DNA from 4 places in the Paenibacillus sp. FSL R7-0312 genome. Region 3 is predicted to be linked to each of the others. Evidence: riboswitches for the same ligand, from Rfam matches in the RefSeq annotation. Region 3 holds a riboswitch; each other region holds the start of a gene.
The links. A riboswitch is a leader RNA that binds a small molecule or an ion and turns the genes downstream of it on or off. The one in region 3 is predicted to bind thiamine pyrophosphate.
Positions count from the first base shown of each region.

Region 1 (7,704 bases), 4.7 Mb from region 3:
GGAGTGGCCGAGCGCAAGTCCTGCCGTCACTGCCGCCGAGTAAGTACAGCCGGTCCCATGCGTATGCCTGGTCTCGATCCGCGGACTGGTCATATATTGGAATTCCCGGCCGTCATAGAGCAGGTCCACCAGCTGATCGCCTGACGGATCATGTCCACCCTTAAGAACAATGTACTGCGGCCCCATCTGATGCAGGAGTCTTGCAGCCTGTTCTCTGTCTGCTATTCCATTAATCTTCATCCCGGTGAGAATCTCTGCTTCGGGAAGATTAGGAGTAACCACAAGTGCCAGAGGCAGCAATCCGTTAATCAGTGCCTGCACGGCTTCCTGCAGCAGCAGAGCGGACCCGCCCTTGGCAATCATTACCGGGTCGATCACAAGCCGCTGCTGCCAGCCGTACGCTGTCACCTTATCCGCGACAACACCGATAATCTTACTGCTGAACAGCATACCGGTCTTAATGGCATCTGGCGCCAAGTCGCTCCCAATAGAATCCAGCTGTGCAGCAACGGCTTCCGGCTCCAGCGGATATACACCTTGAACGCCTAAGGTATTCTGTGCCGTGACCGCAGTGAGCGCGGACATTCCGTAGACTCCAAGCTCCTGGAAGGTCTTCAGATCAGCCTGGATACCGGCACCGCCGCCGCTGTCAGAGCCGGCAATCGTTAACGCTTTACGTATAAGGGTCATCGGATATTCTCCTCTATAAGGTGCGGTTTATTGTTCAAGCAGCTGCAGGCGTGACCGGCTGCTGTAGATATCTGGTGTGACCAGGGACAATTGATTCAGGAACTCCATCTGGAAGCTGCCGGGTCCTTGTCCTTCCGCGGCTTCAGCGGCAATCTCGGCTGCCACGCCGTAGAACGAGATTGCTTCGGCAGCTGCCTCAAGCGCATTCCCGCCGCTTACTGCAAGAAATGCGCCTACTACGGCACTGAGCAGACAGCCGGTTCCCGTCACTTGGGTCAGGATGGAATGGCCGTTGCTGGCGATGTAGGTGCGCGTGCCGTCGGTAATGATATCCTCCTTGCCGGTGATGATCACCACGCAGTCCAGCTTCCGCGCAGCCTTGTTCGCCAAGGCAATCACATCGCCGTCACCTGCTCCGGCGTCGACGCCTTTGCTCGCCCAACTCTCTCCGGCGACATTGGCAACTTCGGCCACATTGCCGCGCAGAGCGGTCAGCTGCAGCTCACCGAGCAGCTTCGCGGTAACGTCAGTGCGGTACGGTGTAGCGCCTGCTCCAACGGGATCGAGCACGAGCGGGACACCATGCCGGTTCGCGGCTTGTCCGGCCTTCACCATTGAAGCGATGGCGGCTTCATTCAGTGTACCGATGTTCAGCACGACCGCCCCGGACATCGCGGCAACATCCGCCACCTCTTCCAGTGCGTCGGCCATGAACGGGGAAGCCCCCAGCGCCAGCAGTCCGTTAGCGGTGAAATTAGCCACAACAATATTGGTAATGTTATGTACGAGCGGATTTGCCTGCCGTACCTTAGATACAAAAGACATGATTATTCCTCCTGAAAGTTTGATAGCATACGCATGCTTGAGATCATTTCGCAAAACTAACTTCGAAAGCATGTTCTATAAATTAATAAAAGCATCTGCACTGTCAACTTCCTCTGCCAGCAGACCGCCCTCGCTCAGCCATTTACGGACATTCTCCCAGGAAGCGGTATCCTGATATCCGAAGGGCTGTGACCCGGCGTCCATAAGCGGCAGCAGAATTTCCAGGCTGCGCTTCTCGATGGCTTCATCAAGCGGTGCGGTGGCATCCTGATGCTCCAGCAGAAGCTTCAGCGCCTGCTCCGGCTGCTTAGTGACGAATTGCTGACCCTTGCGCGCAGCATTCATGAACTTTTGGAAATATGCCGAGGAATCCTGTAGACCCTGGTCACTTGCGACCAGCACCAGCTCATAATAATCAGGAACCCCGTAGTCTACCGGATTGAACGAACGCACAGGATGGCCTTCCTGTTCTAATATCAGCTGCTCATGGTTGATGAAGCCGCCCATAATTCCATCCACACGCCCGGTGGAGAGGGCAGGGATAAGCTCAAAGCCAACGTCAATCAGCTTCAGGGAGGCGGGATCGCCGCCATCGGTTTGGATCATAGTGTGCAGCATGGCTTCATACAGCGGAATGGAGGAGTAACCGGCTTGCTTGCCTGAGAGCTCTCCGGGGCGGGTTATTCCGCTGTCTGCGGAAACCATGAGATGGTTCAGGGGATGCCGTACCAGAGCGGCGACGGATTTGACCGGAATCTGCTCTCCCCGGGCCATCAGCACCTGCGGCTGGTAGCTGAGGGCCAGATCGACTTGTCCGGCAGCTACCAGCTTCAGCGCGTCGTTGCTGTCGGCAGGCATCTGTATCTCAACATCAAGCCCCTCTTCGGCAAAATACCCCTCACTCTGAGCTGCATACAAAAAGGAATGAACGGCATTCGGATACCAGTCGAGCATGATCGTCAGCTTATGGGCTGTACCGTCTGCGGCTGCCGCCGGAGCGGATGATGCCAATGATGAGCCGGAGCCAGTCGGCCCGTTATTGCCGGCGCAGCCGGGCAGAACCAAAAGAACAGACAGTAGCAGTACATAAGGCAGCAACTTATAAGGTTGAGCACTACGGGGGTAGAGATAACGGGTATAGCGGATTGGAGTCATGAATAACGTCCTCTTTTCTTCAAAAATAACTTCTCAAGCGTAGCAATACAAAGAAACAGAGTGATCCCAAGAGCGGACAGCAGCACAACAGCGGCAAACATCTCGGCACTCTGCAGATTGCCGGCCATTCTCCGGCTGAAGTAACCGAGCCCCTGGCTGCCACCCAGCCATTCGCCGATGGTAGCGCCTATGACACAGTACACTACCGACAGCTTCAGTCCGGAGAAAAAGGACGGCAGGGCCAGCGGAACAGCAGCCTTGCGGAGAATCTGCCAGCGGTTCGCGCCAAGCGTCAACAACAGCTCGCGGTACTGCTCCGTATTCTTGCCCAGCCCGTCGTAGGTGCCGACAACCACCGGGAAGAAGGCGGTCAGGAACACTACGGCGACCTTACTCCACAAGGTGTAGCCGAACCACATGATAAACAGGGGAGAGAGGGCAACCAGCGGAATCGTCTGGCTGATAATCAGCAGCGGATACAGCGCCTTGGCCATCGGCCTGAATAGATGCATGCCCGTTCCCAGCAGACTGCCGCAGAAGACGGACAGAGCGAAGCCTGTTAGTACCTCAAGCAGCGTTGCGGGCAGGTGCACACCGAAGAGCAGACGCCGCTCCTCCATCAGAGCGCTCCAGATGGCAGTGGGGGCCGGCAGGATGAACGGAGGAATCAGCCCCAGCCGGGACACCGTTTCCCAGACTGCAAGGATCAGCAGCACGAGCAGAATAGCCGGGCTGTATTCCCGCAGCAATCTTCTATAAAAGACGGTTGTCATACAGCTTCAGCTCCAACTCCTTCCGCAGGGCAACAAACTGCGGTTCGTAATTCAGACTGTGATGTCTGGGACGGGGGAGACCGGTGATGAACTCCTGCATACCGCCCCCGGCACCGCCGGTCATCAGATAGATGCGGTCGCTAAGCAGAAGCGCTTCTTCAAGGTCATGGGTAATGAACAGCACAGTCTTCTCCAGTCCCGACCATAATTCCAGCAGCCAGCGGTGAAGCTCCCGCTTGGTTATGGCGTCCAACGCCCCGAACGGCTCGTCCAGCAGGAGCAGCTCATTCCCGGCGGCAAGGGTGCGGAGCACCGCAACCCGCTGGCGCATGCCGCCCGACAGCTCATGCGGATACGCAGCCCCGGTCTCACCAAGGCCGAACTGCTGCAGCATGCTGCGAATCTGGATAACGGCTTCCTCTTTGGAGCCGCTCCGCTTCAGTTCCCAGGGCAGCAGGCAATTGTCCAGCACGGTTCTCCACGGCAGCAGGAGATCCCGCTGCGGCATATATCCGACCTGGCCGAGCCGCTCCGAGGTGTTTTTGGACGGTTGCCCGTGCAGTGCAACCTCGCCGCTGCCGGGTTCCAGCAGGCCGGCGATAATCTTGAACAGCGTGCTTTTGCCGCAGCCGCTGGCCCCCACGACGGAGATGAACTCCCCGCGGCGGACCTTCATGGAGATTTCGGAGAAGACCGGAGCCCTTGAAGCTGCGCCGAAAGAATAGGACAGGTTCGCGATGTTGATCATAGGATGGAGAAGCAAGCCTCCTTAGGGAAAAGTGATTACGCTACGAAAACAAGAAAGACCCATCCATTTCCGGAGGAAATGAATGGGTCTGAAGGTACAGTCAGTTTGCAAAGACGCGGAACCGCTGATACATTCTGCTCCACTTCCCTCCGCTGGTATGATCCAGATCAGGTTCCAAGGGTCCGGAGCTTAAGCTCCGTCTCAGTCGGCCGACTCCCCTAGTGAAATAACAGGTGCTATTGAATTCGTAATTGCTACTTAATATACCATAATTCCTCCGCTTGTAAAGAGCCTGTACTCAGCGCTTGGAGAGGCCGGTTATGAACAATGCAACAATTCCCTGCGAGATTTCCTCTTTGGAGGATCCGTTCCGTTTCTGTTCATACAGGTAAAGATCGGGACTAAGTACAGAGATAAGTGCTGTGGCAGCGAAGCGGGGATCAATCCCGATAATCTCTCCATTCGCGGATGCGCGGTGCAGAAGTTCACTCATAATCCTCCCGAGCCGCTGGAAAAAAGGATGTTCGAACTGGGTAAGCTGCTTCTTGCCTGTGAATTCAGATTTGATCATATTCAAGAGCTCCGCATATTGCTCAATGAAACCAACGACCTGCTCAATGCTGCTCTGCAGATGCGCGAGGGCAGCCGTTTCACCGGCGCTGGCAGCAAGCTGCTGTTCCATCCCCGACAGAAACTGCTCGGTGCTGTCCAGCAGCAGAGCCGAACAGATTTCGCCCTTATCGGTGAAGCGGCGGTACAGCGATCCCTGTCCTATGCCGGCCCGTTTGGCGATGCCGTACATACTGACAGCTTCGAGGCCGCTCTCGGTGAACAGCTGGCGGGCCGCTTCGAGTATCCGCTGCATATAAGGATCGGCGGGTTCTTTTGCAGCGTTATCTGCGTGCCCTGTGTTCTCGGGAGCTGCTGATGTTACAGGTTCAACTTCCGTTTCTGTTTTTTTCATAATATCCCCTTTCAGTCATACAACAATCCATCCGGATACCCGGCTATCCATGAATCAAAGCTGCAAAATAAACAACATTTATGCCTACAGTGAGTTCTAATAAATCTCTATACTGCCGGTAACGAATCAAGTGAGGGGGAATTGACGTATTCCGCTAGCCCGAAGTAATTCACTGGTAACTTGTGTGTTGTTTACAGGAAATTATGTAAAACAATTGACACATCGGACAATTGTCCGTAGACTATGAAATGCGATAACGGACAATTGTCCGTTCACTAATTATATAGACAAACCTGCCCGCAGGTCAACGTAGCTGACTGCGGACAATTCAGGAGGAGAAGGAGTATGAATCAGACCTTGAAGCAGGATGCCGATTTCCGGTTATCCGGCATTCTAGTTCCGCTGCTGGCTATTATTGCCGGCGTATTTATGGTTGTGCTGGACAGTACCGCAATGAATGTGGCATTGTCCAGACTAGTGGTGGATTTCAATACAGACCTGCATACGCTGCAGTGGGTTGTAACCGGGTATATGCTGGCGCAGGCTTCGGTCATTCCGCTGTCAGGCTGGCTGTCTGACCGGTTCGGGGCTAAGAACGTCTTTTTGACAGCTGTTATTGTGTTTACGATCGGCTCCATTCTGTGTGCAACGCCAAGCAGTGCAGAATGGCTGGTCGTATTCCGGGTATTGCAGGGTCTCGGAGGGGGCTGTGTGCTCCCGGTCGGGATGGCTTATGTGTACAGACTGGCTCCCAAGAGTAAAGTCGGCGTTGTTATGGGAATTATGGGGATTCCCGTGCTGTTCGCACCCGCGATTGGTCCTGTATTGTCAGGCTGGCTGGTGGAATACCACTCCTGGCGCTGGATCTTCCTGATTAATATCCCCATCGGTATTATCTGTGTGCTGATCGGGCTGCGAAAGCTGCCGAATGCGGCGAAGAACACCGTTCCCGGCATGGATAAATTCGGAATGGTGCTCGGACCGCTGGCTTTTGCTTCACTCACTTACGGTGTAAGTCAGGGTGCGCAGAGCTGGACCTCGGACAAAACGCTAATCGGGTTATCTCTGGGAGCTGTTGCACTGATTGCCTTTGTCATTGCCGAGCTGCGTTCCAGGACCCCTTTACTGGAGCTGCGGATTCTGAAATCCGTGGATTTCACCACCGGAATTATCGTGCAGTGGATCGCCCAGTTCGGCTTATATGGTGCTTTATTTCTACTGCCGCAGTTTCTGCAGCAGGCCCGCGGCTTCGGCGCATTTGATACCGGATTGACCCTGCTGCCGCAGGCCATTGCTTCCGGGCTGATGATGCCGATTGCCGGAATTCTGTTCGACCGGATCGGGGTGCGCTGGCTGGTGGTTTGCGGACTCAGTCTGGTCTCTGGCGCATTGTTTCAGTATTCCCATGTCGATCTGACCACCCAGAGCCGTGATCTCATTCTTCCGCTAATCATGTGCGGTGCAGGGATGGGGATGATGATGATGCCGATGAATACGCATCTGCTGAACAAGGCGCCAGGCAATCTGGTCAACCGGGTAACCTCACTCACCAACTCCATGCAGCAGGTCATTAACTCACTTGCAGTGTCAACACTGGTTACGATTCTGACGGCCAGAACCTCCGCGCGTGGTCTTGAAATGCAGGAGGCGGCAGCCGCTGCCGGGCAGACGGTGGACGGAGTCTCGAAGGAAGCCCTGCAGCTGGCCAAGCAGACTGTATTGGCCCAAGGCTTTGCCGACACCTTCCACATTATGATTTTTGTAGCTTTAGGCGGCGCCGTCCTTGGACTGCTGCTGCGCAGGGGCCGCAAACCAGAAAGCGGAGGCTCCAGGGAGAAAGCGTTGCCTGAAATCATGCACGGTTAATAGGTGCATTCACATTCATAAGAAGTAAGGCGGCGATTCTCCGTTACTGGAGGGTCGCTGTTTTGCGTTGTGGATCATTTAGTTTGTCTTCCACTGATGTAGAAATGCAATTTCGGGGCAAGCTAAACTATCAAAAACCTATATAACATAAATCCGATGTTTATTATCGGAAAAAGTTATTGACGGATGTAACAGCTCAGTGTTACGATTCATTTTGCTGGCAAGTCCGGAACATAAAGAGAGATGAGAGGGGATTAATCTTATGAAAAAACTTAGTCTGACAATTATGCTGCTCCTGACCATGGCCGTGGTTGCGGCATGCGGCAACAACAATAACAATAATTCAGCAACAGGCGGCAATGCGGCGGCTGAACCGACTGCGGCGGCTACTGATAGTGCAGCACCTGCTGAGCAGAATAGTCTGGAAGCTGTCAAAGCCAGCGGCAAGCTGCGTATCGGAACAGAAGGCACCTATGCCCCGTTCACATATCATGATGCCGACGGCAAGCTGACCGGTTTCGATGTGGAAATTGCTGAAGAAGTAACTAAACGTCTGGGCGTGGAAGCCGAGTTTATCGAGACTCAGTGGGACGGTATTTTTGCCGGCATGGATGCCAAGCGGTTCGATACGATCTTCAACGAAGTTTCCATTACGGATGAGCGCAAAGTGAAATATGATTTCT
Region 1 is NZ_JBBORE010000001.1:5,553,521-5,561,224, reverse strand. It holds gene thiD (bifunctional hydroxymethylpyrimidine kinase/phosphomethylpyrimidine kinase) at 1-690, opposite strand, end outside; gene thiM (hydroxyethylthiazole kinase) at 718-1,515, opposite strand; gene MKX70_RS24455 (ABC transporter substrate-binding protein) at 1,591-2,670, opposite strand; gene MKX70_RS24450 (ABC transporter permease) at 2,667-3,443, opposite strand; gene MKX70_RS24445 (ABC transporter ATP-binding protein) at 3,424-4,206, opposite strand; TPP riboswitch at 4,319-4,421, opposite strand; gene MKX70_RS24440 (TetR/AcrR family transcriptional regulator) at 4,490-5,155, opposite strand; gene MKX70_RS24435 (DHA2 family efflux MFS transporter permease subunit) at 5,501-7,021, shown strand; gene MKX70_RS24430 (amino acid ABC transporter substrate-binding protein) at 7,284-7,704, shown strand, end outside.
Region 1: it holds a riboswitch for thiamine pyrophosphate, as region 3 does, so the genes downstream of both, MKX70_RS24445 (ABC transporter ATP-binding protein) here and MKX70_RS03625 (ABC transporter substrate-binding protein) in region 3, are expected to answer to the same signal.

Region 2 (7,704 bases), 5.7 Mb from region 3:
GGCGGCAGCCCGCTTGACGAGGAGGATTCTGCCCTGGTACAGGATGACACCTTTGTCGGCAACGATGATGGTTTTTGATTTTTTGGACATGAGGATAACTCTCCTTCTGCAGGCTCTATAATGCACCGGGGAACGCGTTGGACTGAAGATTTTCTGTTTGGCCGGCTGCCCTATGTGGTAAGTAAAATAACGTAAAGCGTTTTTTGCTAGGTAAGTATGATGCATAAACACCAGACTTTTAGCCATCCTAACATGATTAGTAAAACAGTATAACGGTACAGCGAAAGGAGAATGGATTATGCCAGACACCAGCAAACAACCCGTCAAAACCCTGCCTCCACAGGTACAGGACCAGCAGCCCGGAATTGAAAGCGAGATGAACCCGCTTCCGGAGTTTGAAACCTCGGCTTACAAGGCAGCAGGCAAGCTGCTGGGCAAGGCCGCGCTCATTACCGGAGGGGACAGCGGAATCGGTCGTGCCGTCGCCGTTCATTTTGCCAAAGAAGGGGCGGATGTAGTGATATCCTATCTGAATGAGCATGAAGATGCGGAAGAAACCAAACGCCAGGTGGAGCAGGAGGGGCGGAAGTGTATTCTGATCTCCGGTGATATCGGAGTTGAGGCCTTCTGTCAGGATCTGATTAATAAAACCATTGAGGGACTCGGCAAGCTGGACATCCTGATTAACAATGCGGCAGAGCAGCATCCGCAGGATAAGATTGAGGACATTACCGCCGAGCAGCTGGAGCGGACGTTCCGGACGAATATATTCTCCATGTTCTATCTGACCAAGGCAGCGATGCCCCATCTGAAAAAAGGCTCCACGATCATCAACACCACATCGATTACGGCGTACCGTGGCAGCCCGCAGCTGCTGGACTATTCGTCCACCAAAGGAGCGATTCTCAGCTTCACCCGCTCCCTGTCGATGAATCTGGCGGACAAAGGTATCCGCGTGAACGCGGTAGCACCGGGACCGATCTGGACGCCGCTGATTCCGTCTACGTTTGACGCGAAGAAGGTTAGTGAATTCGGCGGCACCCAGCCGATGAAGCGTCCGGGACAGCCGGAAGAGCTGGCGCCGGCCTATGTATATCTGGCTTCTGACGATTCCTCTTATGTGAGCGGTCAGGTCATGCATGTGAACGGTGGCGAGATCGTTAACGGCTGACCATGGGCACTGCTTTGTAAGCCGGATAAGTTTATACAGGTTTAAGGCATCAAAGGTTCAAACAGATGAAAAGTCAGCCGGAAGGCTGGCTTTTTTGCCGCTTAAACCTGCTGGATTTAATAACTGAATCTATTAAAGAATAGCTCTTACAGGAATAATATGCTAATATACAAACTGCAAGAACAATAGAATATGAACGATCACTAGGGGTGCCGCAAGGCTGAGACGAACATATCTGTTCGGACCCTTTGAACCTGATCTGGTTTATACCAGCGTAGGGAAGTGGAGAATGAATAATGCAGCGGGGGTAACGGCTTACCCGGTATTCCTGCTTATATTCCGGACTGCTTCCTGATACAGGGGGCGGTCTTTTTGTATTTTCCGGAATGCCGTATAGAGGGGGAGGTGAAGGTGTTGAAAGAAATCCATTTGATCTCGGACGGGAGGCTGAATCCGGAGCAGTATGCCAAACTGGCTGCTGCTGTACATCCCATGGTGGATTATATCCATCTCCGGGAAAAAGCTCTGTCCGCACAGGAGCTTCTGGCTGCCGCAGAGCGGTTGCTGCAAGCGGGGGTTCCGCCCTCTAAGCTGGTCATTAATGACCGGATAGATGTGGCTTTGGCAGCAGGGGCAGCCGGCGTCCAATTGGCCTGGCACAGTCTGCCGCCTGCCGGGGCGCGCGGCATTGCCCCGGGCCTGCGGCTGGGCAGGTCGGTGCATTCCCAGGAGGAAGCGGCACGCGCTGGACGGCAGGGAGCGGACTTCTGTCTGTATGGACATGTATTCCCCACGGCCTGCAAGCCCGGACAGCGGGAACGGGGCCTGGCGCAGTTGGAAGTGGCCGTCCGCTGCAGCAGTATACCGTTGATTGCCATCGGAGGCATCACACCGGGCAATACCAGGTCAGTTCTGTCAAAGGGTGCTGCCGGAATAGCCGTAATGTCCGGGATATGCGGAGCGACGGACCCTGCTGGCGCCGCTGAGGCCTACAGATCATCCGTTCAGGCCGCAGCGTGTGCTGAAGTCCTGAATGAAGCCCCCGCACCGGGCAAAGGAGGTGAACAGGAATGAATTTGACTGTTAACGGACGCAGCGGAAGGTATGAAGAGAGCTGCCGGACTCTGGCTGATCTTCTGGCCCGCCCGGAGTGGACCGGGAAGCTGGTTATTGTGGAGCTGAATGGTGAGATTGTCGGCAGGGATGCTTATGGAGATACCTTTCTGGATGAGGGGGACCATGTTGAACTGGTTCATTTTGTCGGCGGAGGCTAGGCGGGCCTTGCACGCGCAGCAGACGGAACAATGCAGATACGTAATTTAGCTTAAGGCAGTGACTTATCACAGGAGGCGATATGATGCAAGATCCATTGGTAATTGGAGGAGTTACTATAACGAGCAGACTGTTCATCGGGACCGGAAAATACAGCCGCAACACCCTTATTCCCGAAGTGATTGCCCGCTCGGGATCACAGGTTATTACGGTTGCCCTGCGCCGGGTAGATCCGGAGAGCAAGGAGAATATCATCAGCCATATTCCTTCCCACATGACCCTGCTGCCCAATACCTCTGGTGCACGCACCGCAGAGGAAGCGGTACGCATTGCCAGGCTGGCAAGGTCAGCGGGGCTGGGAGACTGGGTGAAGATTGAGGTTATCAATGATCAGAAATATCTGCTGCCTGATAATACCGAGACGATCAGAGCCACGGAAATCTTAGCTGCTGAGGGTTTCGTTGTTCTGCCCTACATGAGTCCTGATCTGTCAGCCGCACTCCGGCTGAAGGCGGCCGGAGCTGCAGCCGTCATGCCGCTGGGAGCGCCAATCGGCTCTAACCGCGGGCTGCAGACCAAGGAGCTGATCCGGATTCTGATATCAGAAACGGGTCTGCCCATCATCGTGGATGCTGGTATTGGCAGACCCTCCGAAGCTGCTGAGGCGATGGAAATGGGCGCAGCCGCTGTGCTGCTGAACACGGCAATTGCCACCGCCCGGGACCCGCAGCTGATGGCGGAGGCATTCCGCGAAGCGGTGTCGGCGGGGCGGAAGGCCTATCTGGCCGGGCTGGGTCCGGTGGAAGAGACAGCCGCAGCTTCTTCGCCGCTGACCGGATTTCTGGCCTGACTGATGCTGTTTAAGAAGAGGGAGGAAGGACATGAGCTTTTATGATAGGCTGAACCGGATGGACAAGCATTCCTATGAGGGGGTATGGAAGCAGTATACTGCGCTCGATGTGAAGCGGGCACTTCGTCTGGAGCAGTTGGACGAGGACGGGCTGATGGCATTGCTGTCACCGGCAGCAGAGCCTTACCTGGAAGAGATGGCGCAGAAGGCGCATAGACTGACACGTGCTCAATTCGGTCATGTGATGCAGCTGTTTACACCGATGTATGTGGCTGATTTCTGCGTCAACCATTGTACCTACTGCAGCTTTAGCTCTATCTATGATTTTCCGCGCAAAAAACTGACACTGGAGGAGGTCCGGCGGGAAGCGGAAACGATCGCAGCCACAGGGCTGCGCCACATTCTGATTCTGACCGGAGAATCCCGGAATCAAAGTCCGGCCAATTACGTGAAAGACTGCGTGGAGGTGCTCCGCGGCTATTTCTCTTCAGTCAGCATTGAAGTGAATCCGCTCACTACCAAAGAATACGCTGACCTCAGACAGGCAGGAGTAGACGGTCTGACGCTGTATCAGGAGGTCTATCATCAGGAAACCTACCGCAAGCTGCATGTGAAGGGCCCCAAGCGGGTGTACCGCAACCGTCTGGATGCGCCCGAGCGCGGCTGCCTGGCCGGATTCCGCTCGGTAAATATCGGAGCCCTGCTGGGAATGTACGAATGGCGTCAGGAGGCTCTCGCGACTGCACTGCACGCCAGGTATTTGCAGGACAAGTATCCGGAGTGCGAAATCGGTTTGTCCATTCCCCGTTTTCGGCCGTACCTGGGGGAATTTAATCCAGAGAGTGATGTAACCGACCGTGCACTGGTGCAGATTATACTGGCCTACCGCCTGTTTCTGCCGCGTTCCGGTATTTCACTGTCCACGCGGGAGCCGGCAGCCCTGCGCGATCATCTGGTCCATCTCGGCATCACCAAGATGTCTGCAGGGGTATCCACCGAAGTAGGCGGACATTCCCTGGAAGGCGGGACTCCGCAGTTTGAAATCTCGGACAACCGCAGCGTGCATGAGATTAAGGAGATGCTAGAGACAAAAGGGCTGCAGCCGGTGTTCAAGGACTGGGACATCCTGGATGAGCCTTTAGCCATGCCTTAACTGGATGCAAATAACCCGCCTCACGGCGGGTTATTTGCATTGTTGGGCGAAGCGGTCCGTACGATGCTGCATTCTTCAAGCGGCCGCACGGTCTCCGGCTAGTCGGCTGGCTTCTCCGGGCGCATTCTTGAAGACAGCTCGTCCAGCGACAGCTCAAACCCCGGAGCCATATGAGTTAGGAAATACTCCAACTCCGGCAGGGCAAGCCCGTGCAGCTTCGCGCCTGTCTGCTCCCGGGCGGCCGCGAATTCGCGGTTGCCTGCGGCGGTTTCCCAGACGCATTTCAGATATGCGTCGAGCACATCCGCCGCCTTGACGTAGCGCAGCAGTCCGGCATCCTCAGAGCCGGGCGGGCTGTCCTGCGGCTGCAGGAGCGGCGCATAGACTGCGCTCAGCTCCGGCGGGATCATCGCCGCGAGGCGTTCAGCGGCGACCCGCTCCATCTCGCGGAAGCTGGACAGCAGCCGCGGGTTGTTATGCTTCACCGGCGTGGCGATGTCGCCGGTGAATACCTCGGTGGCGTCGTGGAACAACGCCATTGTGGATGCGCGGTCGGCGTTCAGCGACCGGCCGAAGTGGACATTGCCGATGGTGCACAGCATGTGCGCCAGCAGGGCCACCTGGAACGAATGCTGCGCCACGTTCTCCGGGGCGGTGCTGCGCATGAGGCTCCAGCGCTGGATATATTGCAGCCGGTAGAGATAGGCAGAGAAATGGTAGTTCAATTTTTAAGTAACCCCTTTCATGAGCGGCTTAATATGATATGATAATAACTAATTGTAACAGAGTTAGGGCAGCTTGAAACAGATGGAGAGGAGACTGAATGAAGATGCAGCATTTTGAAGACAGCATTTATAATCTGATCGTAGAGACCTCCACGAATTTGCCGGGTGATGTACGCCGGGCGGTTGCTAAAGGGCGTGCGCTGGAAGACCGGGCGACCCGTTCCGGACTGGCACTGACCACGATTGCCCAGAATATCGGCATGGCCGAGCTCCAGGTATCGCCGATTTGCCAGGATACAGGGATGCCGACTTTTATAATTCATACGCCGGTTGGCGTGAATCAGATAGAGATGAAGAAGGATATTCATAGCGCGATAATCCGGGCGACGAAGAACGGCAAGCTGCGGCCCAATTCCGTAGATTCCCTTACAGGCGAGAACAGCGGGGACAATCTGGGTCCAGGCACGCCGGTGATTCATTTCGAGCAGTGGGAAGAGGAAGGCATTGATGTAAGGCTCATTCTGAAGGGCGGCGGCTGCGAGAATAAGAATATTCAGTACAGTCTCCCGGCAGAGCTGGAGGGTCTGGGCAAAGCCGGACGAGATCTAGACGGCATTCGCAAATGTATTCTTCATTCGGTCTATCAGGCGCAGGGCCAGGGCTGCAGTGCAGGTTTCATTGGCGTAGGCATCGGCGGTGACCGTACAACGGGTTATGAGCTGGCGAAGAAGCAGCTGTTCCGCAAGGTCGAGGATGTGAATCCCACCCAAGATCTGGGCAAGCTGGAAGATTACATCATGGAGAATGCCAACAAGCTCGGGATCGGCACGATGGGCTTCGGCGGTGAAGTTACGCTGTTAGGCTGCAAAATCGGAGTTATGAACCGTCTGCCGGCGAGCTTCTTTGTCTCGGTAGCTTATAATTGCTGGGCCTTCCGCCGTCAGGGGATACTGGTGAATCCGGCAACCGGGGACATTAAGGAATGGCTCTATGAGAGCGGCACAGGTATTTCTGTTGATGGGGAAGAGGCTTTAGTGCAAGTAGCTGAACCGGTAGCGGTCTCTGCTGCTGATGGTGTTTCGCAGGGCATGATTCCAGAGGATGCAACGATTCCTGCGGCTCCGGCTATCTTGTCAGGAACTGGGGAAGCTGCTTCTGATGCTGTTGTCCCCGGTAACGGCAAGGAAATCGAACCTGCTGCCGCATCGGGTGGTTCGCGCGAAATCCGCCTGACCACACCGATCAGCGAGGAGGATATCCGCAGCCTGCGCGTTGGTGATGTAGTTATTCTCTCCGGCGAGATGCACACCGGCCGCGATGCCCTGCACAAATATCTGATGGATCACGACGCCCCCGTGGACTTGAACGGTGCGGTCATCTATCACTGTGGCCCGGTCATGCTGAAGGATGAGGAGGGCTGGCATGTGAAGGCTGCAGGTCCGACCACCAGCATCCGCGAGGAGCCTTATCAAGGCGATATCATTAAGAAATTCGGCATCCGTGCCGTAATCGGCAAAGGCGGGATGGGCCCGAAAACGTTGAAGGCATTAGGCGAACACGGCGGCGTCTATCTCAACGCCATTGGCGGTGCGGCCCAGTACTATGCAGAATGCATTAAGAAGGTTAACGCGGTTGATTTCATGGAGTTCGGAATTCCGGAGGCCATGTGGCATCTGCAGGTGGACGGATTCGCTGCAATCGTCACCATGGATGCGCATGGCAACAGCCTGCATGCCGATGTGGAGAAGGATTCCGCGGCCAAGCTGGCCCAGTTCCGGGAGCCGGTATTTAAATAAACAGCTTAGCAATCTCCCTGTGACAGTGATTTGTTGGATGATATGAATCAAATAGTATATTTATTCAGTGATAGTGAGACCTCTTTCGTTTGGTTGAAAGAGGTCTTTTTGCGGTGCTGTCTATGAAAAAAATCGAAACCGGTACCTGTTCCAGAGGATCATGCTGCTCGCTGATGCTAAACGGGGAATTTTTTGCGTATTGCAGAGTCGTTATCCTATATGGGATACGGGTTCTGAGAAAGAACAATTTATAAGTCTTGACAGCGTATACAAGTCCATGTTAATTTTTAGTGGGGAAACCGGTTTCCCTGAAGTGAGTAAGATGAGGCTCTAGACGGTAGCTTGTTCTTTTTGTTAGAAAGTGTTGTGCATACGCATTTATGAGAGGGAGATGAAGAATGAAACGTAAACATTGGCTTATCCCCGTCCTTATCACATCTATGGTTCTTTCGATCACGATGAATTTATTTGTTCTGCCTCCAGTTAAGGTTGAAGCGGCCAGTATCGGCACGGTTACAGAGAATGACACGATTTATCAGATTATGGTTGACCGTTTCAATGACGGAGACTCCTCCAATAATGCCACAGGAGCCGCCATCCGCTATGGGGAGACCTCTGAAGAGGATTTCCGCTATATGAAGGGTGGAGACTGGCAGGGAGTTATCAATAAGCTCCCCTATATTCATAATATGGGCTATACGGCGATCTGGATCTCTCCGGTTGCCGAACCGCAGATG
Region 2 is NZ_JBBORE010000001.1:6,599,139-6,606,842, reverse strand. It holds gene MKX70_RS28760 (NUDIX hydrolase) at 1-90, opposite strand, end outside; gene MKX70_RS28755 (SDR family oxidoreductase) at 299-1,171, shown strand; TPP riboswitch at 1,367-1,469, shown strand; gene MKX70_RS28750 (thiamine phosphate synthase) at 1,583-2,245, shown strand; gene thiS (sulfur carrier protein ThiS) at 2,242-2,445, shown strand; gene MKX70_RS28740 (thiazole synthase) at 2,529-3,293, shown strand; gene thiH (2-iminoacetate synthase ThiH) at 3,325-4,446, shown strand; gene yfbR (5'-deoxynucleotidase) at 4,545-5,171, opposite strand; gene MKX70_RS28725 (fumarate hydratase) at 5,276-6,967, shown strand; gene MKX70_RS28720 (carbohydrate binding domain-containing protein) at 7,366-7,704, shown strand, end outside.
Region 2: it holds a riboswitch for thiamine pyrophosphate, as region 3 does, so the genes downstream of both, MKX70_RS28750 (thiamine phosphate synthase) here and MKX70_RS03625 (ABC transporter substrate-binding protein) in region 3, are expected to answer to the same signal.

Region 3 (7,704 bases):
GACATAATCAGGCTGCAGGCTGGACATCAATTCTACCGTCGAATACCCCGCACCGACATCATCCAGCGCAACCAGCATCCCCTGCTGGCGGTATTCGGCAAAAATGGCGCGGAGATGCGACATATCGTTTATTTTTTCCGTTTCCACCACTTCAAATACATAATCCTCGGGATTCTGATCCAGCCGCTGAATCGTCTCAAAGGTATGCGTGAGACAGTACTTAGGATTATAAATAGAGGAGGGCAGGAAGTTAATGAACCGCTTGATGCCCTTCGGCAGCATTCTTGCACTCGTCTCAATGGCTGAGATCCTGGCGGCGCGGTCAAGAAAGGAATGGAATCCTGTGCGCCGGGCAATCTCAAACAGCTCATACGGCTGAAAATGATTCCCTTGCGGCAGCGGCCGCAGCAGCAGTTCAAAGCCAATAATCTCTTCGGAGAAATTCACAATCGGCTGCATGTGGCTGCAGAAATCATGGCTCATAATAATCGAAACCAGATTCTCGCTGGAAAAGCGGACCTTCAGCTGATCGAGAGTCAGCCAGCGCTCCAGAGAAATGCGGGCTCCTCTGCCCTTAATACACAAAGACAAGGAGATCTGCTGCTGCTCCTCGAATACCTCCAGCCGTCCTAACAGATCCAGCAAATCTTCTTTGGAGCGGTAAGGGATGATACAGGTCCTGCTTGTCCCGAATACTTCATATCCTGCATTCCTTACCGCAGCGGCAAGCGGAACAGAATAGGGGCGCAGCTTCAGCTCCCCTTCATCTTCAATCGGGTCTATGTCAGCGCAGTCAACACAATTCATAGTAATCGCCTCCGCCTCAGGATGTCAAAATACTGAGGCAAGTATAGCATGGTTTCCCATGTCCCATCTATTATTTGCGAGATGCACAAGTGGAAACGGATACCGTCCTTTTTAAAGGACGGTATCCGTTTCAGCGAGAAATAGAAGGATAAGTTATCGTGTGAAACCTGTAACTTCTTATATTTGCACAACACGGCGAGGCCTTTCCCGAACCCTACGGCTCAGGAAAGGCCTGATCATAAACATTGCCTCTATTATTATAATGGACCGGGTCCTTTCAGTACCGTTGCTTACTTACTTGGATACCGCAGCTGCTCCCTGCCATACACCGTGTTCCTTATTTTTACCCATATATTCAATCCGTGTCGGAGATAGCTCCAGGATTACATAGTCGGGATCATCCGGTCCCTTGAACCATTGCTCCAAGGATGTGTTCCATACTTTCGAACGCAAACCCTCATCTTTGGTGACAGCTACTGTGGCTTCAATCTCCAGCACATCCTTGCCGCCACCCTGCTCGTAACCCAGCAGCAGGCAAGCATTCGGATTATCCTTAAGCTCCTCTACCTTATGGGTCTTGCGGTTCGTAGCCAGATAAATGTTCAATCCGTCATGAAATACCGCCATATAACGCACCTTAGGTTTGTTGCCGGCTTCTATCGTGCCGAAGGACCCGAACTTGTTGTCATCCAGCGCCTGTATGATCGTTTTCTCCAGCTCTTTGTTATCCATTGACGAGAAAGCTCCTTTCGAATTCATGTGAACATAAGTTTATATATTCACATCCGCAGTTTGGATTTATTATAAAAACTGTGCTTATTATAGTGTACCCGTTCGGTTCATAATGAATCCGGATTATGTTCATAAATTCACCCAGAAGGAGTCTCTCCCCTTGAAAAAATTAATCTGGATCGGCTGTCTCTCCTATTTCGTCATCGGGCTTGCCCATGTGGTACTGGGCTCTATTCTGCCTGTGCTGCTTCAGCATTATGACCGCAGCTACAGTGCGGGAGGCGAGCTAATCTTCAGCCAGTTCGGCGGCTTCCTCGCCGGTGTGCTGGTCTCGCCGCTGCTGAACCGCCGCTTCGGCAAACGCGGCGGCATCCTGATCGCCACCGGAATGCTGCTCTGCGCCGAAACGGCCTATGCCTTCCTCCCGCCCTGGGGCTGGATGTACGTGATTGCGGTAGCCGCAGGCTTCGGCTTCGGCATGATCGAAGCCGTCATCGGCACGATTATTATCGCAGCAATCACCGAAGGAACAGCAATTGCTATGAGCAGGCTGGAGGTGCTGTTCGGTGTAGGCGCACTGCTCATGCCGCTGGCCGCAAGTCCGCTGATTGCCGCCGGCAGCTGGAGGCTGGCTTTCCTGATCGTTGCCGCCTTTTCTCTGGTTTCACTGCTCTTCTGGGCGAAGAGCAGCTTCGGTCCGCTCCAGGGTGTGCTGGATGAGCGGCCTTTACGCACTGCCGCTGCCGCTGCCTTCGCAGACGCAACAGCACCCGGAACAGTATCCGTTGCCGGTAAATCCGGACGCCTGCCGTACAAGGGCAAACAGTGGGTACTCCTTGGACTGTTCATCGTCTTCTTCTTTCTCTATGTAGGTACCGAGATGAGTCTGGTCAATTTCATGCCGGCGATCTTCATCGCCAAGCTGGGCATGAGCGAAGCTGCGGCAGCGCTGACGGTTACCTTCTTCTGGCTGGCTATGTCGGCGGGCAGACTGTTCGCCGGTGTGGTTGCCGAGCGGATTTCCTACCGCATCTACGTGCTCCTCAGCTGCTTCGCCGCTTTGCTGCTGCTGGTTATTTTCCCGTTCGCCGAGCACCGGATTGCCGCATTCGCCGTCATTCTGCTGCTCGGGCTGTTCATGTCCGGCATCTTCTCCATCGCCCTAGTCTTCGCAAGCAAGCTGCTGCCCGGTGCGGAGGAATCCACGCCAAGCATCATGATCGCCTCGGGCGGAATCGGCGGCGCGGTGCTGCCGCTGCTGACCGGCTGGTCCATGGACCATATGCAGGTGGCCCAGACCTCAGGGCTTCTGGCCGCTTTTGCCGCCGTATTATTCCTGCTTAGCGTGGCTGCCTGGAAAATCGGGTAATATAGCAAGAGATCAATATCCTGTGAATAAGGACGGAATCCGTATATGGCTGAGCTGCACTCCGACAGACCCGAACCGCTGCTGCATACTGCATTGCTGCAATTCATTTTCCCCTTCTCCCTCAAGGCCGGACAGGACCAAGAACTGGCCCAGCGTCTGCAGCAGGACGGGTTTACGCGTTTTTTTCTCGATAACAAGGATCTTGAGCATGCCTATTACGGGGAGGGCTACTGCGTCTCCCATGAGAGAATGGAGCGCAGCTACCTGCCGTTCGCCGCTCATGTCCTCTTTCCGCGTGAGAAGGATGCTGATTCCTTCCGCCGCTTTTCCCGGGTGAACAATCTGCAGTGCCAGCTTGAAATGCCGTTTCAATCCGTAAATTTCCGCGTGCTGTCCACGGATGTGTTCCTCTGTCCGTTTGATTTGGGCTTCCTGACCATAAGAACGGCTATTGAAGAAGAGCATCTCTCCTTCAGCACTGCGCTGGAATTCGCCGACCGCTTCCGTACACTGGAGGACGTATCCTACCAGGATAAGCAGTCCTTTATCCATTGTCATAAGAAGTCTTTCGGCCAGGTGGAGGATTTCGTATTCAAGAATCTGATTGCCGGGCTGGAGCCGTTTCTCGACCCTGCGGAGATCGATGGCGCGTATTTCGAGACCTTGCCTTTTTTCGTGGACGAACGGATGCTGGTGCAGGCTTTCTACGGCTTCAACCGCGAAGAAGAATCGGAGGAGATCAGTACCCTGCTGCGCTACCGTGCCTCCCAGCTGGATGGGCTGAGTATGGAGGGCAAGCCTTATACCAGTGCCAGCGATCCCGAATATATCGAGCAGTACACCTCTGAACATTGCTACAGCCGCTGGGGGCCGGACACCTATTATATGACCAATGAGCAGACCTTCTGCTGCCTGAGCCGGGCCGAATCTGACATCGCCACCCCGTTGATTAACCAGATGTACGGGGAGTATTATTATGGGCTTCTGCTGAGTGTTTTTCATAAAATCGTGCTGCTGAAGCTGGCCAATCTGCATTCCCGGCTGCGCATCAACCACGATTATGACGAGATCGAGAATCTGATCTTCCTGATTAATAAGTTCTCGGCCAAATTCTACTTTTTGGAGCTGATTTCGCAGTCGCAGGGACGGGAGATCTTCTTCCAGCTGCGCAAGGTTTACGGCAACGACGCCCTGTTCGATGAAGTGAAGATGACCTTGAATGACCTGTTCCAGTATCAGGATAAATTCCAGGCCAAACGCCGGGATACGCTGCTGATGGTCCTGACTGTATTTACGGTAATAAGCGGGATTTACGGGATGAATCAGGTCATTGAGGACTTGAAGGCACCGATCGATTGGAGCAAAATGCTGGAGTACTCTGCGTTTGAGTACCTGGCGCTGTTCCTCACCTTCTCCGGGATCGCAGTCAGTCTGGGCCTGACGCTGAGAGAGGTGTGGAACGGAATACGCAGCCGCCGTAAGAAGCGGTTCTATGATAGGGATTGAGGGGGAGGCTGGACAACCAGGAAGCTGGCGTCTATAATACACCGTAAGAACATAGCAATACCCGTGAACTTCATAGAACCAGGGGTGCTGGAATTGGCCGGCTGAGATTGTATCCCACAAGATACTGACCCTTATACCTGATCTGGATAATGCCAGCGTAGGAATCTTCATTCAACCCCGAGCCCCTTCATAGGCCTGAAGTTGAGCTCACCTTGCGCAAGTAACTGGCGTCCCGGTCTCCGGGGCGCTTTTTGGTATGGGTTACTCTGAATTTTGGAAGACTAGGGATTGCTGGAAGGAGAGAGAAGAGAAATGGGAGTCAAAAAAGTATTACCGCTGCTGCTCAGCTCTATGCTGGTTATTGCGATAGCCGGATGCGGGGGCGGAAACAGTAACGCAGGAAATGCCGGAGGCAGCACACCTGCCGCCGGGAGCAGCACCGCTACACCTGAAGCAACCGCAGCCGCCAGTACCACCGACGCGCCTATAGAGCTTACCCCGGTTAAGATTGCGCTGGACTGGACGCCGAACACGAATCACACCGGCCTGTATGCCGCCAAGGAGCTGGGGTATTACGCTGAGGAAGGTCTGGATGTAGAGATTGTGCAGCCTGGCGCTGCCGGGTCTGACACGATGGTTACTTCCGGTGAAGCCCAGTTTGGCATCAGTGCACAGGAGGCGCTCACCCTGGCCCGCCTGCAGGATGTGCCGCTCGTATCTATCGCCGCTATCATTCAGCATAATACCTCCGGCTTTGCCGCTCCGAAGGACCGCAATATTAAGACGCCGAAAGACTTCGAAGGCAAAACCTACGGAGGCTGGGGCTCTCCTGCGGAAGAAGCGGCCATGAAAGCGATCATGGATCCGGAAGGCGGAGATGTCAAAAAAGTGAAGCTGGTAAACATTGGTGAAGCCGACTTCTTCACTGCGGTGAAACGCGATATCGACTTTGCCTGGATCTTCTACGCCTGGACCGGGATCGAAGCCGAACTGCGCGGCGAGCCGCTGGATATGCTGTACCTGAAGGATTATGCGCCGCAGCTGGATTACTACACACCGGTGCTGACCACCAGTGAGAAGGAAATTGCCGAGCATCCGGAAGTGGTGAAGGCTTTCCTCAAAGCTACGTCGAAAGGATATCAATACGCGATCGATCATCCGGAAGAGGCGGCCACAGTCCTGTCCGATGCAGTGCCTGATCTTGATCCCGAGCTGGTGCTGGCCAGCCAGAAATGGCTCAGCCCGAAATACAAGGACGATGCCGCCCGCTGGGGGGAGCAGAAGCTTGAAATCTGGCAGAATTACGCAGAGTGGATGTACGGCCTGAAGCTGCTGGACAAACCGCTGGATGCCGCAAGTACATTTACGAATGAATTTTTGCCGGAAGGCCAGTAAACACCGGGTGGAATAATACTGACCCTAACTTACATGAGAGGAATGAATAATAAATGGCTAATACACTGCTTAGCATTCAGGTAATTCCCAAGACTCCAAACAATGAGGATTCGATCCCTTACGTGGACACTGCGATTGAGGTAATTCAGAAGTCGGGGGTCAAGCACCAGGTGAATCCGCTTGATACTACCATGGAAGGCGAGCTCACGGAGCTGCTGGAAGTTGTACGTCAGATGCATGAGGCACTGATTGCCTCCGGCAGCCCGAGCGTGATCTCCCAGATCAAGATCGCCCATAATCCCAGCGGTATTAGCATGGACAAGCTGACGGAGAAATACCGGCCGTGAGAAGCACCTGGAGACAAATCTGGCCGCCCCTTGTGGCGGTCATCTTTTTTCTGGGCGCATGGCAAATTGCGGTATCGGTGTTCCATATCCCGGCCTGGCAGCTGCCGAGCCCGTCCGATATCGCGCGTGAATCACGCGGCAACGCCTCCGGGATCTGGGCGCATACGGCCGCAACGCTGCGCCTGACCCTGATCGGCTTCCCGGTCGGCACCGGCATCGGCCTCATTGTCGCCCTGCTGCTCCATCTGCTGCCCTGGCTCAAAAGAGCACTCTATCCGCTGCTGATCCTCAGCCAGAATGTGCCCTCCATTGCCCTTGGACCGCTGCTGATTATCTGGTTCGGCTTCGGCCTGCTGCCCAAAATCGTCCTGATCACCCTCGTCTGCTTCTTCCCAGTTGCTGTAGCGGCCATGGGCGGGCTGGCGCAAAGCGACCGGGTAATGTTGAACTATATGAAAATGGCCGGCGCAAGCAACTGGCAGATCTTCACCAAGCTGGAGCTTCCCGGCTCCCTGCCCTCCCTGTTCTCAGGGCTCAAAATCTCCGCGACCTATGCCGTCATGGGCGCAGTGGTTGCCGAGTGGATCGGCGCGGACAAAGGGATCGGCTATTATATGCTGCTGCAAAAGGCCTCTTACCGCACGGACCGGATGTTCGTGGCCATTGTCATTATTGTGCTGCTGAGTCTGGTGCTGTTCGCGCTGATTGCCCTGCTGGAGCGGTGGCTCGTGCGCTGGAAGCCGCGCAAGGAAGCTTAACGCGCATAGGGTAACAACACACCGCTATACTGAGAACGTTAGAGATAAAGCTTAAGTACAAAGATTTCTATACAGAAGGAGCTGACCGAAGTGTCTCCACTCACGAATACCGTACAGCTCAAGAAGGACGTCCCCGGCAGCAGCCTTGACGAGGCCAAAAGCGCACCGCCTGCGCTTGAAGTCAGCAGCGTCTCCAAGTCGTTCACGCACCGCCGCCGGGAGACGCATGTGCTGGATCAGGTGTCGCTGACGGTAGCGCCGCAGGAATTCGTCTCCATTGTCGGCCCTTCCGGCTGCGGCAAAAGCACCCTGTTCCATATTATCGGCGGCCTGACGCTGCCGGATGCCGGAACCGTCAGCATGGACGGCGTCCCGGTTACCGGGCAGCGCGGCAAGATCAGCTATATGCCGCAGCAGCCCGCGCTGTTCCCGTGGCGGAGCATAGAGGACAACGTCCTGCTCGGCGCCGAGCTGCAGGGCGCGCCTCAGCCGCAGGCCCGCGAAGCCGCGCGCCACTGGCTGGCCAAGGTCGGCCTGGGCGGATTCGAGCGCGCTTATCCGCATATGCTGTCCGGCGGCATGCAGCAGCGGGCCGCCTTCCTGCGGGCCATGCTCGCTCCGCAGGAGCTGATGCTGCTGGACGAGCCGTTCAGCGCACTCGATGCGCTGACGCGCGAGCAGATGCAGCGCTGGCTGCTGGAGCTGTGGGAAGAGAACCGCCGCTCCGTGCTGTTCATCACCCACAACATCGAAGAAGCGCTGCTGCTCTCCAGCCGCATCTATGTCTTCT
Region 3 is NZ_JBBORE010000001.1:853,251-860,954, forward strand. It holds gene MKX70_RS03605 (EAL domain-containing protein) at 1-807, opposite strand, end outside; gene MKX70_RS03610 (pyridoxamine 5'-phosphate oxidase family protein) at 1,102-1,539, opposite strand; gene MKX70_RS03615 (MFS transporter) at 1,700-2,908, shown strand; gene MKX70_RS03620 (hypothetical protein) at 2,954-4,414, shown strand; TPP riboswitch at 4,485-4,595, shown strand; gene MKX70_RS03625 (ABC transporter substrate-binding protein) at 4,727-5,809, shown strand; gene MKX70_RS03630 (thiamine-binding protein) at 5,863-6,156, shown strand; gene MKX70_RS03635 (ABC transporter permease) at 6,153-6,914, shown strand; gene MKX70_RS03640 (ABC transporter ATP-binding protein) at 7,005-7,704, shown strand, end outside.

Region 4 (7,704 bases), 330 kb from region 3:
GGTCGACTCATCCTTGATATAGGCTAAAGACTCCGATAGAGCGGTGAAGAATTCCCGTCCCCTGAGGTCGATCACGAGCGCCACTTTGGCGATTTTGCCTTTGGACTGCTCAATCAGTTCGGCGAACTTCGGGATCAGCACTGGCGGAAGATTATCGACGCAGAAGAAGCCGAGATCCTCTAGGCTCTGCACTGCAATCGTCTTGCCTGCTCCCGACATGCCTGTAATGATAATCAGGGTGGCACGACCGGGCGAAAGTTGCTCAAGTTCGGTCATTACAGCGTCCCCTCCCTAAGGTTAGTATATGAATAATTCCTGCTCCTTAAGAACGCAGCAAAAGACCTGCCGCACCAATAATACCGGCATCATTGCCAAGCTCCGCAGGCACAATAGTAACACCCGTCTGCAGAGGCGCAGGTGTCAGCTTGGCGAAGACACGGCGGACTTCGTCAAACAGAATATCGCCGGCTTTGGATACGCCGCCGCCTACGATAAACACTTCCGGATTCAGTACAGCAGCCACCGCAGCCATCGATTTGCCCAGGTAGAATGCTGCGCGGTTCACAATACGCAGAGCGACTTCATCGCCTGCCTTGGCAGCGTCAAAGACTTCCTTGGCCGCAATCTTCTCCACCGTGGACAGAGTGGTGCGGTCCCCGCGGGCCACTGCATCATTCGCCATGCGGATAATGCCAGTCGCAGAGGAAACGGTTTCCAAACAGCCCATGTTCCCGCAGCCGCACTGGATAGCTTCCAGATCGGGAACTACTGTGATATGGCCAAGCTCTCCGGCCAGACCGGCAAAGCCTTGATACACCTTGCCATTGATAATAATTCCGCCACCTACCCCTGTACCCAGCGTATAGCAGACGCAATTCTCAATGCCGCGTCCTGCACCGCTCCAAGCCTCGCCCAGCGCAGCGACATTGGCGTCATTGTCTATTTTGACAGGCTTGTTCAAACGACCTTCCAGAATGGAACGGATCGGCACATCTCTAAATCCTATGTTGGGCGCAAGGATGATGATTCCTTCACGAATATTCGTAAACCCGGCAAGCCCGGCTCCCACACCGGCAAGCTGTTCCCAGGAATACGGAGAGTCCTCCACAATCAGGCGCACATACTTCTCGATATTATCGATAACGGCATCGACGCCGTCTGCGGTCCCCGTTGGACCTTCGTAAGTGTGCAGCAGGCTTCCCTCGGCATTGCAGATTCCAACCTTAATCGTGGTTCCACCTAAATCCACGCCAACGTAGATATGTTCAGACATGTTACAAGCCACCTTTTTCTATGCTAAAATAGTTAATCCTACGTACCCACTATAATAGAAGCCTCCCCTGCGGTCAAGGAAAGGCGATACACCCGGGGGAATGTTCTTCGGGAAGCGGTATGGGATGTTTTTACATGCTTCATCTGCGGACAACCCGCCTAACAAAAAGACCTTCTCACCGGGCAGGCAAGAAAGTCTGAAAGTAATCTTCTATTGCCCTGGTCCCTGTAAATCTGCCATTATTCCGACAAAATACGCTTTTGCCCCTCTAAGGCACGGATCGGAGCAATATTCTGTGTGAATTCCAGCGTCCCCATATAGCGGCCGGTCTCATCACGTACTGCGAAGTAGCGGATATAGATGAATTTATCTTTGATGGCAATCCAGAAATCCTCAGCATCCTTAACGCCTGCCTTGAAATCCGCCAGCAGCTTCTCCACCACATGTACGCTTTGCGGCGGATGACAGTTCTGCACCGTACGGCCGATAACCGCCTTGGTCCGGGCGAAGATCCGTTCCTTGCCATGCGAGAAGTAGCGGACCACATCGTTCTCATCGATAAAAGTCAAATCCACCGGCAGATGATTCATCATCGTCTCGAGTTGATGGAGCGACAGCAGTCCGGTCTCAAAACGGATGAAGCCCTGCGGCGATGCGCCTTCCCCTTCCCCTTCGTCCTGACTCTGGGCACCTTCCGGTTCAGCGGCACGCGCCGGAATCCATTCCTGCTCCGGCGCGGTCAGGCAGAAGCCGATCTCGTCACTTTCGCGGGCGATTTTGACCCATTCATCCTCAGTCAGCTTATCGAGCGCCATCGGCAGCAGAATATTCTCTTCTTTAAAGATCATCTCGTTGACTTCTTTGATAATCTCATCCAGTGAAGCTGCAATTTGCCCAGACTCTCCGTTATAAGCGCTGAGTCCTTTCTTAGCTTCCTTAATCATATTGCGGATCCCGTCATCCACGCCCCACATTACCTTGGTTGGGCCATAAATGCCGTACTTCTCTAAGTAAGGAAACAGCAGATTCTCCTTGCGGCTGTAATGCTTGTCGAGATCAAGCAGCAGACTCAGGTCTTCCAGCAGCTTGAAAATGATCTCTTCGCTGGCGTTCTTCTTGAACTTATCTGTATGCAGCTCCAGCCGGAAGTTAACCAGCCGTTCAATCTCACGGTTCTCCAGCTTAAAGGTATGCACCGGATGTCCCGGCTGCTCTTCAGCCTTCGAGGAGCGGTGAATCTGCTCAATTGAGCCTTTGAAGATGGCTGTATGCACGGAGCATAAACGCTGCACCTCCTCTACGGGAATGCCCTCTTCGGTCATCAGGGAATGCTCCATGGCGGATATTTCGGCTACAGTCACATCGCCTACCGCTTCTGCAAAACGCGCCTTCACTTCCTCTACACTTTTACCCGCATGCAGCTCCTTGATGATTTCTCTCAGCATAGCCTGACGGCGTGTCTGCTCCGGTACATCCACTTCACGGTTATTAATCAGTTCGCTCATTATATTCTCTCCTTCTATTCAATAATCTCGAAGCCGTGCTGCTCAAAGGCCAGGCGAACGGTTTCCAGCTCTATTCTCTTTAATTTCATGCCTTTGGATAATGTCATGAACCTGCCTGCCGTCTGCAGCATTCCAGGCTTCGTTATATCATGGAAACCCAGACCGGCCATAATATCTACGGCTTCCGGGTGCCTGGTTACCAGCTCCAATATAGACTCATCTAGCTTCAACACTTTGCTCAAGATCTGCACACCTCACAATTGAGAATTCTTCTCAGCAACAGCTTAGCATAGGGCAGGGGGGTAAATTGTGATTGCAGTCACTAAGTATAAAATTACCCCACAACATATTAGCTTTTAAGGAAAAAGCTGCCCGTACGCCTGTTACAGCATAGGGACAGCTATGTATGTTAAGAATTCACAGAATTCAAGGCTTCGGCTATGAAAAGCGTACATATAAAATTCCTTTGCAGGGTGCCGCCATTCCGGCCGATCAGCTTATGTAACCTGGCGCTTAATTCAATCTGCTCCGCTTCCTTCAGCCCGATGAACCCGTTGCAGGTCCGCAGGAAGTTAATGAAGCTATCCGCGTCATCCCTGCTGTCCCAAGGATACCGGTAGACCTCCGGGGCTCTGAAATTTCCGCTGCCGGACAGCTCTGCTACAGTTCGCTCCACTCTCTGTTCAATTACATCCCGCTTATTAAACCAGAATACCTCATACTCCGCACAGACCTCGGCAATCTCTTGCTCCATCTCACTGTCTCCCTGCAGATAAAAATTCCAAAAGAGCGCGAGCCGCCCTCCCGGCTTCAGCAGCCGCCCACATTTCTTGTAACCTTCCGGCTGCGGCACCCAATGAAAGGCTTGAGCGGAGAAGATCAGGTCGAAATCCGTCTCCGGCCCAGACCAGTGCTCAAACCTGGAGGTTACAAATCGCACGTTTTTATCCCTATGCTTCTGTCTTCCCAATTCCGCCAGTTGTGGGCCCGGTTCAATACATAGCAGCTCATACCCGCGGTCCAGGAATAATTCGGAGGCTTTACCGCTCCCGGCACCGATCTCAAGAATTCTGGACTCCTTAGTCAGAGAGGCTTCTTGTACAATCTGCTCAATCAGGGCGAATGGATAACTGGGTCTATACCTATCATAGTATTCAGCCGCTTCATTGAAACGTTCGCTTTCCTTGAGCCAGTCCTTGTTCCTCATTTGATTCACTCCCTATCCTTGGATAATGCTATTTACGCCAACGCTTGTGCTTGGTTTCACATAATAGGGAGAATGAATCTTGTGCTATTCGAGCATAAGAAAAGCTGCCCTCACGCCTTTTACAGCATGGGACAGCAGGGAAATAGCTATACGAGACTTGCCTTTTTTACAGCGACCTGCTCAATCTGTAGGAATTACGGATATCATGCGAAATCCGCATGCTGCAGAATTTAGGACCGCACATAGAGCAGAAATGAGCTTGCTTCGCCCCCTCCGCAGGAAGCGTCTCATCATGATACTCCAGCGCCCTTTCCGGGTCCAGAGAGAGATGGAACTGGTCTCGCCAGCGGAACTCGAACCGCGCCTTGGACAGCGCATTGTCCCTGTCCTGTGCACCCGGATGCCCCTTGGCGAGGTCTGCGGCATGTGCGGCTATTTTGTAGGTAATGACTCCTTCGCGTACATCATTCTTGTTAGGCAGGCCTAAGTGCTCCTTGGGCGTAACGTAACACAGCATCGATGTCCCGAGCCAGCCGATCATCGCCGCCCCGATGGCCGAAGTGATATGATCGTAACCGGGGGCAATATCGGTAGTCAACGGGCCAAGAGTATAAAATGGGGCTTCCCGGCAAATCTCGAGCTGCTTGTCCATATTTTCCTTAATCTTGTGCATCGGCACATGCCCCGGACCCTCAACCATTACCTGAACGTCATGCTTCCATGCCAAGGCTGTCAGCTCTCCCAGCGTCTCCAGCTCAGCGAATTGTGCTTCGTCATTGGCATCTGCAATAGAACCCGGACGCAATCCGTCCCCCAGAGAGAAGGCCACATCATACGTCTTCATAATCTCACATATAGCTTCAAAGTGTGTGTATAGAAAGTTCTCCTGCTGATGGGCAAGGCACCAAGCGGCCATAATCGAGCCGCCCCGTGATACGATTCCTGTCATTCTTCCGGCTGTTAACGGAATATAGCTCTTTAAGACTCCGGCATGAATGGTGAAGTAATCCACACCCTGCTCCGCCTGCTCAATCAGCGTGTCGCGATAGAGCTCCCAGGTTAAATCCTCGGCTATGCCGTTCACCTTTTCGAGCGCCTGGTATAAGGGCACCGTGCCGACAGGCACAGGAGAATTGCGTATAATCCATTCACGGGTGGTATGAATCTTAGAGCCGGTGGAGAGGTCCATGATAGTGTCTGCCCCCCAGCGGGTCGCCCACCGCATCTTCTCCACTTCCTCCTCAATAGAAGAAGACACCGCAGAATTTCCGATGTTCGCATTGATCTTCACCAGGAAGTTACGGCCAATAATCATCGGCTCGCTCTCGGGGTGATTGATGTTGGCCGGAATAATGGCCCGTCCGGCGGCTACCTCATCCCTTACGAATTCCGGCCGGGTATTCTCGCGGATCGCGATATACTCCATCTCCGGTGTAATGATCCCTTGACGCGCATAATACAGCTGGGTAACATTGCGGCCCGCACGTGCCCGCAGGGGGCTCCGCTGCAGCCCTGGATAAGCTTCTTCGGGTGGCCCACCCCTGCGGATTCCATTATCCTCCGGCTGCACAGCTCTTCCGGTGTATTCCTCCGAATCGCCACGCTCCGCAATCCAGCCTAAACGGTGCGGCGGCAGCCCCCTCCGAATGTCAGCTTCTTGCGCAGCATCGGTGTAAATTCCGCTGGTGTCATAGACACGAAGCGGTTCGTTCTCCTCTTCCCCGGCAACGCCCTCCGTTCTGCTGAGGCTGATCTCCCGCATCGGAACCTGAATATCCGGGCGCGAGCCCTCTACATACACTTTCCGGCTTGCAGGAAATCGGGAAAGGTCCACCTCTTCGTTCTTCATCATTTCGGGCATTCTAATCTCCTCCTCTTCGCTCTATGAGCCAATCAGATAAGATTTCACGCAGCAGACTGAGCCGAAGAATCATGTATAGCACAAGGCATACGAATTCTTGCAAGTCAAAAAGCCGCTCCACCTGGAGCGGCTTTATCAAAGGAACAGCCCAATAAGACTGTATTCAAAAAAGGTCCGACTCCACTTTCCTACGCTGGTATGATCCAGATCAGGTTCAAGGGTCCGGAAATTCACTTTTCCCGTCTCAGCCTATTCAGGCTCCCCTAGTGGGTATCTTATCTAATTAAATACATTCTACTGGTATAGGATTTTTTTGTAAACCCGTCAATAACAAGAACCTTCTCCGGTTATTTATCGAGCGATTCGCTCCAGTCATGCACCATCGTGCCTTCCAGGAACTTCTCGGCATCCATGGCGGCCATACAGCCGGTTCCGGCTGCCGATATAGCTTGACGGTAACGCGTATCCTGCACGTCGCCGCAAGCGAATACACCGGGAATATTCGTCTCTGTGGTGCCCGGATTAACCACTATATAGCCATTGGCATCGGTGTTAATCTGCCCGCCTAAGAAAGCGGTATTCGGTGTATGTCCGATAGCGACAAATACACCATCCGCTTCCATCAGCTCGGTAAGTCCCGTCTCATTGTTAAGGACGGTGATGCCCTTAACCCCGGTATCACCAACGGTTACCTCCAGCGGCGTGCGGTTCAGTGCCCATGACACCTTGCTGTTGTCGCGCGCGCGGTCCTGCATGATCTTCGAAGCACGCAGCTCCGGACGGCGGTGAACCAGCGTTACGCTGGAAGCAAAGCGGGTCAGGAAGCTGGCTTCCTCCATCGCAGAGTCGCCGCCGCCGACCACGACAATTTTTTTGTTACGGAAAAAGAATCCATCACAGGTCGCACAGGTGCTGACCCCGCGTCCAACATTCTCCTGCTCACCCGGGATACCCAGGTATCTGGCGGAGGCGCCGGTCGAAATAATGACCGACTCCGCTTCCAGCACACCCATTCCGTCTACAGTCACCTTGAACGGACGCTGCGAGAAGTCCACCGACTCTACCCAGCCATTCTTGAATTCAGCGCCGAAGCGTTCGGCCTGCTTACGCATGTTGTCCATCAGATCAGGACCCAGAATTCCTTCAGGGAAGCCTGGAAAGTTCTCCACTTCTGTCGTCGTTGTCAGCTGTCCTCCCGGCTGCAAGCCTTCAATTACGAGCGGGCTCAGGTTCGCACGCGCCAGATAAATCGCGGCAGTCAGCCCGGCCGGGCCTGTTCCGATTACAATCGTTTTGTACATTACATTGGCCTCCTTACAAGTAGGTGTGAGAAACATATAGATTCTTATATTTGAAAAAAGGATTCAAATATTATTGGTGGACGGCGACAAGCCGTCCGTTCCCGGCAGCATGCCCTGGGTGTCGCATTCATTATCGATCCGCCGTGCATAGCGACTTACCATGGAGACCGAGACGCCGTAACGCTGTGCCGCCTCGCGGAAGGTGACCGGACGCCCGTGCAGCCTGGCAGTCAGGTACTCCAGTGCCGCACACCAACCGCCGTCATTGCGGAATAGCGGTACATCCGGATACAGGCTGCCGATGAACTGCTTCCAGATAAACTCTGCATCCTTCTTCTGCGCAGCATCATACCTCCGGTCCATCATGGCCACCGTATGATCGATAATCCGCTGCCAGTCTTCCTTCCATTCAGCAGGGCCCTTGGGGCTGGAAGCCGCTTGCACCTGCTCTTCTTCAGGAGCTGCTGCTTCCAGATTCTCTCCAATCAGCCGCTGCAGGCTGAACAGCGCCGCCTCCTGCAGCCGGTCCTCCTGGAGCGGCTGATGCTCCAGAACTC
Region 4 is NZ_JBBORE010000001.1:1,185,104-1,192,807, forward strand. It holds gene rapZ (RNase adapter RapZ) at 1-276, opposite strand, end outside; gene MKX70_RS04945 (ROK family glucokinase) at 323-1,273, opposite strand; gene MKX70_RS04950 (DUF438 domain-containing protein) at 1,513-2,778, opposite strand; gene MKX70_RS04955 (DUF1858 domain-containing protein) at 2,793-3,020, opposite strand; gene MKX70_RS04960 (class I SAM-dependent methyltransferase) at 3,188-3,985, opposite strand; gene thiC (phosphomethylpyrimidine synthase ThiC) at 4,152-5,846, opposite strand; TPP riboswitch at 6,015-6,121, opposite strand; gene trxB (thioredoxin-disulfide reductase) at 6,194-7,147, opposite strand; gene MKX70_RS04975 (tetratricopeptide repeat protein) at 7,211-7,704, opposite strand, start outside.
Region 4: it holds a riboswitch for thiamine pyrophosphate, as region 3 does, so the genes downstream of both, thiC (phosphomethylpyrimidine synthase ThiC) here and MKX70_RS03625 (ABC transporter substrate-binding protein) in region 3, are expected to answer to the same signal.